DNA from 2 places in the Nonomuraea sp. NPDC005983 genome. Region 1 is predicted to be linked to the other one. Evidence: riboswitches for the same ligand, from Rfam matches in the RefSeq annotation. Region 1 holds a riboswitch; the other holds the start of a gene.
The links. A riboswitch is a leader RNA that binds a small molecule or an ion and turns the genes downstream of it on or off. The one in region 1 is predicted to bind cyclic di-AMP.
Positions count from the first base shown of each region.

Region 2: linked by a shared signal. The riboswitch ahead of ABZ297_RS29960 (CHAP domain-containing protein) and the one ahead of ABZ297_RS10530 (C40 family peptidase) in region 1 are both predicted to bind cyclic di-AMP.

Region 1 covers NZ_JBEXUP010000016.1:53,812-58,287, reverse strand. Annotated here, with positions in the region: gene ABZ297_RS10540 (branched-chain amino acid aminotransferase) at 1-453, opposite strand, end outside; gene ABZ297_RS10535 (3-isopropylmalate dehydrogenase) at 629-1,675, opposite strand; cyclic di-AMP (ydaO/yuaA leader) riboswitch at 1,775-1,911, shown strand; gene ABZ297_RS10530 (C40 family peptidase) at 1,964-2,521, shown strand; gene ABZ297_RS10525 (ROK family transcriptional regulator) at 2,534-3,697, opposite strand; gene ABZ297_RS10520 (sugar ABC transporter substrate-binding protein) at 3,798-4,476, shown strand, end outside.
Region 2 covers NZ_JBEXUP010000082.1:9,839-14,314, reverse strand. Annotated here, with positions in the region: gene ABZ297_RS29970 (aldo/keto reductase) at 1-703, shown strand, start outside; gene ABZ297_RS29965 (Gfo/Idh/MocA family oxidoreductase) at 722-1,675, shown strand; cyclic di-AMP (ydaO/yuaA leader) riboswitch at 1,794-1,930, shown strand; gene ABZ297_RS29960 (CHAP domain-containing protein) at 1,944-2,627, shown strand; gene ABZ297_RS29955 (YciI family protein) at 2,858-3,286, shown strand; gene ABZ297_RS29950 (RNA polymerase sigma factor) at 3,333-4,476, shown strand, end outside.

The DNA of each region.
Region 1 (4,476 bases):
CGCGATGATGAACGGCCGCAGGTACAGGCTGTGCCCCTCGGCGGTGGGCACCCAGTCGCGGTCGGTCTGGACGAGCACTTCCAGCGACTCGACGAACGTCTCCTCCGGCAGCTCCGGCATGGCCATCCGGACGGCCGACTGGTTGAAGCGGGCCGCGTTGGCGTACGGGCGGAACGTCACGATCGAGCCGTTGCCCTGCCGGTACGCCTTGAGCCCCTCGAACAGCTCCTGCGCGTAGTGGAAGACCGCGGTGGCGGGGTCGAGCGAGAGCGGCCCGTACGGCTGGAGCCGCGCGTCGTGCCACCCCTCGCCCTCGGTGTAGTCGATGGTGACCATGTGATCGGTGAAGACCTGTCCGAATCCGGGACTCACCAGTGCCTGCTCCCGCTCGGCCACGGTGCGCGCGTGGTCGGATAGCTGCACGTCGAAGCTGAGCTTCTGAGCAATGGTCATGGCGAAGGTCCTTCTCTCTGCGATCTCGACAGCACTGCGCGGGGCAGTCCGTACTTCCTATTGTCTCGCTATTTGGGATGGCAAGGGGTAGGTGGGGTGTTTTGACCGTGCGGACACCAAAAAGCGCCCGGCAGTCCGTCACCGGACCGCCAGGCGCTTGCGGAGCTAGGCGGCCCTAGCTCGATACTCGCGCGGTGATGTCGTCGCCGATCTCGTGCGTGGTGCGGCCCGCCCACCCGGTCAGGCGCTCCAGGATGTCGTCGGCGACGGCCTGCTCGACCTTGGCCGCCTCGGCGTGCAGGCCGAGGTGGTCGAGGAGCATGGCGGCCGACAGGATGGTCGCGGTCGGGTCGGCCTTGCCCTGGCCGGCGATGTCGGGGGCGCTGCCGTGCACCGGCTCGAACATGCTGGGCGCGGTGCGCTCGGGGTTGATGTTGCCGCTGGCGGCCAGGCCGATGCCGCCGGCGATGGCCGCGCCGAGGTCGGTGATGATGTCGCCGAAGAGGTTGTCGGTGACGACGACGTCGAAGCGCTCGGGCTGGCTGACGAAGAACATCGAGGCCGCGTCGATGTGGTAGTAGTCGGTGCTGACCTCGGGGTACTCCTCCGCCACCCGGTTGACGGTGCGCTGCCACAGGTCGCCGGCGAAGGTCAGCACGTTCGTCTTGTGGATGAGGCTGAGCTTCTTGCGGGGGCGCGACTTGGCCTTCTCGAAGGCGTACCGCACCACGCGCTCCACGCCGTAGGCGGTGTTGAGCGACTCCTGGGTGGCGATCTCGTACGGGGTGCCGCGGCGCATGACGCCGCCGGTGCCCGCGTACAGACCCTCGGTGCCCTCGCGGACCACGATCATGTCGATGTTCTCGGTCGGCGTGTCGGCCAGCGGGGTCTCGACGCCGGGGAAGAGCTTGACCGGGCGCAGGTTCACGTAGTGGTCGAACGCGAAGCGCAGGCGGAGCAGCAGGTCGCGCTCCAGGATGCCCGGCGGGACGCTGGGGTCGCCGACGGCGCCGAGCAGGATCGCGTCGTAGCCGCGCAGCTCTTCGAGCACGGAGTCGGGGAGCGTCTCGCCGGTTCGGTGGTAGCGGGCGGCACCCAGGTCGTAGTGGGTGGGCTCCAGCTTGACGCCGACCGCTTCGAGGACCTTCAGCCCCTCTGCCACGACTTCGGCGCCGATGCCGTCGCCGGGGATGACCGCCAGGCGGATGTTACGCGACTCCATGGACGGTACCTTACCGGCTCGTCTCGGCTGACGAACACACCATCTCACTGTCCGGACAGTCCAATTTAGGCTATTTGCGACCTTTTGACCGTTTCGTTAGAGTCCGTCAGGCCTAATCCACGCAACGGCTGCGTGGAGCCGGGGACCCACTTCACCTGGGGCGAGTCGGCATCGCCGTAGGGCTACTTCCAGGCCCGAGCCCGTCAGCTAACCCGGTCGGCCAGATGGAAGGACACTCCCCTGTCTCGCATCGCCGTCCTCGTCGTCCTGGGAGCAACAGCCGCCGGAATGGCCCTCGCCTCCCCTGCCAACGCCGACACCGACACCCCCGACAGCATCCCCAGTTCCTCTCCCACCTCTACCCTCACCGGCCCTCAGGTCAAGCAGCTCCAGCTCAAGAAGACCCCCAACCCGGCCTGGAAGGTCGCCCTCAACTTCGCCATGAAGAAGCGCGGCATCCCCTACGTCTGGGGAGGGACGAGCGACAGCGGCTACGACTGCTCCGGGCTCACGCTCCGGGCGTACGAGAAGGCGGGGATCGAGCTGCCGCGCACCGCCGCCGAGCAGTACAACGCCTTCTCCAAGAAGATCAGCTGGGACCACCTCAAACCCGGTGACCTGGTCTTCTTCCACGGCCTCGGCCACGTGGGCATGATCTCCCGCCCCGGATACATGGTCCACGCCCCGCACACGGGCGACGTCGTGAAGGAGGAGCAGCTGTCGGACTGGCGCAAGGACTCCTTCGTCGGCGCCGTCCGTCCCGACCCCAAGGGCGTCAAGCTCTGGAAGGAGATCAGCAAGCAGCGCGCAACGCCGGCCCCTGCCATGCCCACGGCGACGTTCTGACCCGTAGCGGCCTCATCCCCTGCGAGCGTCGAAGATGAGGTCCCAAGCGCGGGCGCGCGCGTGGGCGACAGCGCCGAGCAGGACGCCGCTGTCGCCCAGCGCGCTCGCCACCACCACCGGCCGCAGCGGCCCCAGCTCGGCCACGCGGCTCTCGATCGCGGCCCCGAGCAGGTCGAGGTTGCGCCCGACGCCGCCGCTCAGCACGATCACCTCAGGGTCGAGCACCGCCGCCACCGCCACCAGCAGGCCGCCGATCCGCCGCCCCTCGGCCTCCACGACCGAGCGGGCCACCGGATCACCGGTCGCGGCGGCGGAGAACACCTCCTTGGCCGTGGCGAGGTCGAGCCCGGCCGCGCTGGCCGCCCGCACCACGCCGGGCGCGGCGGCCACGGCCTCGGTGGCGCCGTGCGCCAGCGCGTCGTCGGACGGGATCGGGTCTTCGGCCGCTGGGACGTACGACACCTCACCGGCGGCGCCCCGCGCCCCGACGTACAGCTCGCCGTTGACCACGATCCCCATGCCGACCCCGGTGCCGATGGAGACCAGCGCGAAGTTCGCCTTGCCCTGCCCCTCGCCGTAGGCGTGCTCGCCCACGGCCGCCAGGTTGATGTCGTTCTCGATGACGAGATCGACCTCCAGCGCCGAGCGCAGCCGTTCGGCCAGGTCGGGGCCCGGCAGGTTGGGGGCGAACTCCAGGCGTCCGAGCGCCGGGTCGTACACGCCGGGCGAGCCGACGACCGCGCAGGTGATCGAGGACCAGTCGAGCTCGGCCTTCCCGGCAGCAGCCCTGGCCAGGTCGCCCACCAGCACGGCCAGCTCCGCCGAACTGCGCGCGGTGTTGCGGCCGTCGGTGCGGCCGGCGAACGTGCCGCGCAGGTCCGCCACCGCCACCCTGATCCAGTCGCGGCCGATGTCGACGCCCGCCACGTGCGCGGACGCCGCGTTCATGTCGTAGAGCGAGGTCACCGGCCCCGGCCTGCCCGACACCTCGCCGACCAGGTGCACCAGGCCGTCCTCTTCCAGCCCGGCGAGCGCGGCCGAGACCGTGGGCTTGGACAGCCCGGTGATCTTGGCCAGGTCGGCCCGCGACGCGGGGCCGTGCTCGTGGAGGTGGTCGAGCAGACGGCGCTCGTTCAGCACCCGCAGCAGCCGCGGATTACCCAGCTCACCTCGCATGTGACGTCCTCCTCCAGGCAAACTCTAGCCAACACGCTGGTAGTAAACTACCTTTCTTACCAGCACCGGGGGCCGGCACACTCGAAAGGGACGATGTGCGATGCACCGAGCCTGGCGACTCCTCCCCGCCGCAGCGGTCCTGCTGGCCGCCGCCTGCGGGAACACCACGACGACAGCGAACCAGAAACCCCAGGACCAGCAGGGCGGCAAGACCATCGCGCTCTTCCTGCCCGAGTCGAAGACCACGCGCTACGAGGCCTTCGACCGCCCGCTGTTCGAAGCGAAGGTCAAGGCGCTCTGCGCCGACTGCAAGATCCTCTACAGCAACGCCGAGCAGGACGCCGCCAAGCAGCAGCAACAGGTCGAGGCCGCGCTGACCCAGGGCGCGAACGTGCTGGTGCTCGACGCCGTCGACGCGAACGCGGTGGCCCCGCTGGTCAACCAGGCCAGGCAGAAGAAGATCCCGGTGGTCGCCTACGACCGGCTGATCTCCGGCATCGACTACGCCTACTACGTCTCGTTCAACAACGTCAGGGTGGGCGAGATGCAAGGTCAGGCCCTGCTCGAGGCGATGAACGCCAGGGGCACCACGGCCAAGGGCCAGATCGTGATGATCCACGGCTCCCCCACCGACCCCAGCTCGGCCGACTACAAGAAGGGCGCCAAGAACGTCCTGGACGGCAAGGTCAAGGTCGGCAGGGAGTTCGACACCCCCGACTGGAGCCCCGACAAGGCCCAGCAGCAGATGGAGCAGGCGATCACCGCTATCGGCAAGGACA
Region 2 (4,476 bases), on a different contig from region 1:
CCATGTCGACACCGCGCAGGCCTACGGCAACGAGGCGGGCGTCGGGCGTGCGGTCCGCGACTCGGGCGTCCCGCGCAGGAAGCTGTTCATCACCACGAAGCTGTGGAATGCCGACCACGACCAGGCCGAGCGCGCCTTCGAGGGGAGCCTGTCCAGGCTCGGGCTCGACTACGTGGACCTGTACCTCATCCACTGGCCAGTGCCCGAACAGGACAAGTACGTCGAAGCCTGGCGGGCGCTGGAGAGGATCTACCGTGACGGCCGGGCCAAGGCGATCGGCGTGTCCAACTTCGCCGTCGAGCACCTCACGCGGCTGCTGAACGAGACGGACATCTCTCCTTCTCTCAACCAGATCGAGCTGCATCCCTACTTCCAGCAGAAGCAGCTGCGCGACTTCCACGAGGCCAACGGCATCCTGACCGAGGCGTGGAGCCCCCTCGGGCAGGGCAGGGAGCTGCTGGACGACCCAGCGCTGGCCGTGCTGGCCGGCAAGCACGCCAAGACCCCCGCCCAGATCGTGCTCCGCTGGCACGTGCAGCTCGGCCACGTGGCGATCCCCAAGTCGGTCACACCGTCGCGGATCAAGGAGAACGTCCAGGTGTTCGACTTCACCCTGGACGTCGAGGACATGGCCGCCATCGGCGCGATGAACCGCGGTCTCCGGATCGGGCCGGATCCGGACACCTTCAACTTTCTGGGGTAGATCCTTTACGCTCTCTCCATGAGAGATCTCGCCTGGGGTATCGCCGCCACCGGTGGCATCGCGCAGACCGTGGGCGCGGTCATCGCGGCGGAGCCGGGGATGCGTGTGGCGGCCGTCGGCTCGCGTGACCTCGGCAGGGCGGCGGCGCTGGCGTCCACGCTGGGCGCCGAGTCGGCCTACGGGTCGTACGCGGAGCTGTGCGCCGATCCGGCCGTCGACGCCGTGTACGTGGCCACGCCGCACGCCCAGCACCTGGAGGTGGCCGAGGCCGCGATCGCGGCGGGCAAGGCGGTGCTGTGCGAGAAGCCGCTCGCGGCCTCCGTCGCCGACGCCGAGCGGATGGTGCGGCTGGCCCGGGAGGCCGGGGTCTTCCTGATGGAAGCGATGTGGATGCGGTTCAACCCGCTCATCCAGCGGATCGCCGGCGACCCCCGGTTCGGCGAGATCCGGTCGGTGCAGGCGTCGTTCGGGTTCGCCTTGCCCTATGACCGGGCGCACCGGCTGTGGGCGCCAGAGCTGGGCGGGGGTGCGCTGCTCGACCTGGGGATCTACCCGTTCGGGCTGGCCCAGCTGCTGCTGGGGATGCCGTCGGAGCTGCAGGTGACGGGGTCGCTGGCGCCCTCGGGCGTCGACGCGGAGGTCGGCGGGGTGCTGCTGTACCCGGGCGGCAGGCGGGCGCTGGTGGAGGCGTCGCTCCTGGGGTCGTACCCGAACGAGGCCTACGTCGTGGGCACCGGGATGCGGGCGCAGATCGACGCGCCGTTCTGGGCGCCGCGCCGGGTGGTGCTGTCGGGGCCGTCGATGGAGGACGAGGTCCACGTCCTGGAGCCGGGCGAGAGCGGCTACGTCGGAGAGCTGCGCGAGGTGCGGGCGGCGCTGGCCGAGGGACGCACTGAGAGCCAAGTCATAACCCTTGACGATTCCCTTGCCATGATGGGGCTTCTGACGGACGCTAGGCGGCAACTCTCCTAGCTGGGCATTTATGCACTTGTAATCCGCTTGCCCGATGTATTACCTTCTAAGTCATTCGAGGCGTAACGTCCGGTTTGTCCGGTTCGTCGCCTGTCCATCGCAAGACACATCACAGGACTACCTGTGACCGCTGAATCCGCCTCGCGCGGAACCGGGGACCCACGTTCCTTGGGGTGAATCGGCACGTCAGTGCCGTAGGACAGCTTCCATGTCCGAACCCGTCAGCTAACCCGGTAAGCGGCATGGAAGCAAGGAGTATCCCCGAACGATGGCCATGCACCGACTTGCTCGTGCCCCGAAGTTCAGCTACGCCCGCGCCGCCCTCGGCGCGACCGTCATCGCCGCCGCGATCGCCGCACCCACGGCAGCCAACGCCCAGACCACCCCCTCCGCCGCGCTGACCCACCCGCAGCACTCGCAGGTGCGCCCGGCCGACCACGAGCGGAGCGCCAAGGTCAAGGTCACGGCCGCGCAGGTGATCGCCCTCGCCAAGGCGCAGATCGGCACCTCCGAGAACGCCCTGGGCGGCGGCACCAAGTTCCAGAAGTGGTACGCCGACTCGGCCCGCGCCGCCGAGACCATCCAGCGCGACGGCGGCACCAGGGCCGACTACATCAACGCCGCCTGGTGCTCGATGTTCGTCTCCTGGATCGGCGACAAGACCGGCCTCAGCGGCTCCATCGGCTCCGACGCCTACACCGTCGAGCACGCCAAGTGGTTCAAGCACAACGACCACTGGGGCACCGCGCCCAAGCCCGGCGCCGTCGTCTTCTTCGCCTGGAGCGGCAGCAAGAGCCTGGACGACATCAACCACGTCGGCTTCGTCGTCAAGGACAACGGCGACGGCACGATCTCGACCGTCGAGGGCAACACCGGCAACGGCGTCGTCGAGCAGCGGGTCCGTCCCACGTCTCAGGTCGTCGGCTACGGCTACCCCGACTACGCGGGCTGAGCCCCCCTCTCCCCCGCCATCCCCCAACTCCCCCTCCCCCTCTCCCTCACCATCCCCCTGCCTGCGAAGCGCGCGCCCGCTCCCCTCGGGTGCGCGCTTCGCAGGCTTTCGCGGTTGCCCGGGTCGAGAGGTCTCGGAAAGACTTCGACTCCGCTGTCGATTCGCGCCGCGCGCGTTCGACGCTGCCATGAGGCCGGACGCTCGACCGAAGGAGACGCGTAGTGAAGTTCATGATCGTGGGCAAGGCGAACGAGCAGACCGAGGCCGGGGCGCTGCCCAGCAGGGAGTTCGTCGACAAGATGATCGAGTACAACGAGGCCCTGGCCAAGGCCGGGGTCCTGCTGGCCGCCGAGGGCCTCTACCCGAGCTCGCACGGCGCGCAGATCTCCTACAGCGACGGCAAGGCCACCGTGATCGACGGCCCGTTCGCCGAGGCCAAGGAGCTCATCGCGGGCATCTGGCTGATCCAGGTGAAGTCCCGCGAGGAGGCCCTGGAGTGGGCGCTGCGCCTGCCCGTCCCGCCCGGCAGCAACGGTGTCGGGCTGGACGTCTGGCAGGTGTTCGACCCGTCCGACCTGCCGGAGGAGTCCATGACCCCCGAGACCGCCCAGCGGGAGGCGGACCTGCGCGAACTCCTGAGAGACAGGCGCGAGTTCTGACCTGCGGCCGTTGCGGCGCTCGGCCGCGGGCTGCTCTGATAGGCGGGTGACGGGTTCTGACACGCACCGCGCCATCGAGGCGGTCTGGCGGATCGAGGCCGCCCGGCTGATAGCCGGGCTGGCCCGGATGATGCGCGACGTCGGGGTCGCTGAGGAACTCGCCCAGGACGCGCTGGTCGCGGCGCTGGAGCAGTGGCCCGCGTCGGGCGTGCCGCGCAATCCCGGCGCGTGGCTGATGACCGTCGCCAAGCGCCGGGCCGTCGACATGGTGCGGCGGAACGAGCGGTTCGAGCGCAAACTCGTCGAGCTGGGGCGGGAACTGGAGGACGAGCAGCCGCCGTCCGACCCCGACGAGATCGAGGACGACCTGCTGCGGCTGGTGTTCACGGCCTGCCATCCGGTGCTGTCGACCGAGGCCCGGGTGGCGATGACGCTCCGGGTGCTCGGGGGGCTGACCACCGACGAGATCGCCCGGGCGTTCCTCGTCGCCGAGCCGACGGTGGCCCAGCGGATCGTCCGGGCCAAGCGGACCCTGGCCGACAAGCAGATCCCGTTCGAGGTGCCGCAGGGAGACGAACTGGCGGGGCGGCTGTCGTCCGTCCTGGAGGTCATCTACCTGATCTTCAACGAGGGGTACTCGGCCACGGCGGGCGACGACTGGATGCGTCCCGGCCTGTGCGAGGACGCCCTGCGGCTGGGGCGGGTGCTGGCCGGGCTGATGCCCAAGGAGCCCGAGGTGCACGGGCTCGTCGCGCTGATGGAGATCCAGGCCTCGCGGGCCGGCGCGCGTGTCGGCCCGTCCGGCGAGCCGATCCTGCTGCTGGAGCAGAACCGGGCGCGCTGGGACAGGCTCCTCATCGGCCGCGGCCTGGCCGCGCTGGATCGGGCCGAAGAGCTCGGCGGCGCGCTCGGCCCGTACGCCCTGCAGGCCGCCATCGCCGCCTGCCACGCCAGGGCCCTCACCCCTGAGGAGACCGACTGGGCACGCCTCGCCGCGCTCTACGAGGCGCTGGCCAGGCTCTCCCGGTCGCCCGTCGTCGAGCTGAACCGGGCGGTCGCCCTCTCGATGGCGTACGGCCCGGCGGTGGGGCTCGAACTGGCGGACCAGCTCGTCTCCGAGCCCGCGCTCAAGGGGTACCACCTGCTGCCGAGCGTCCGCGGCGACCTGCTGGCCAAGCTGGGCAGGACGG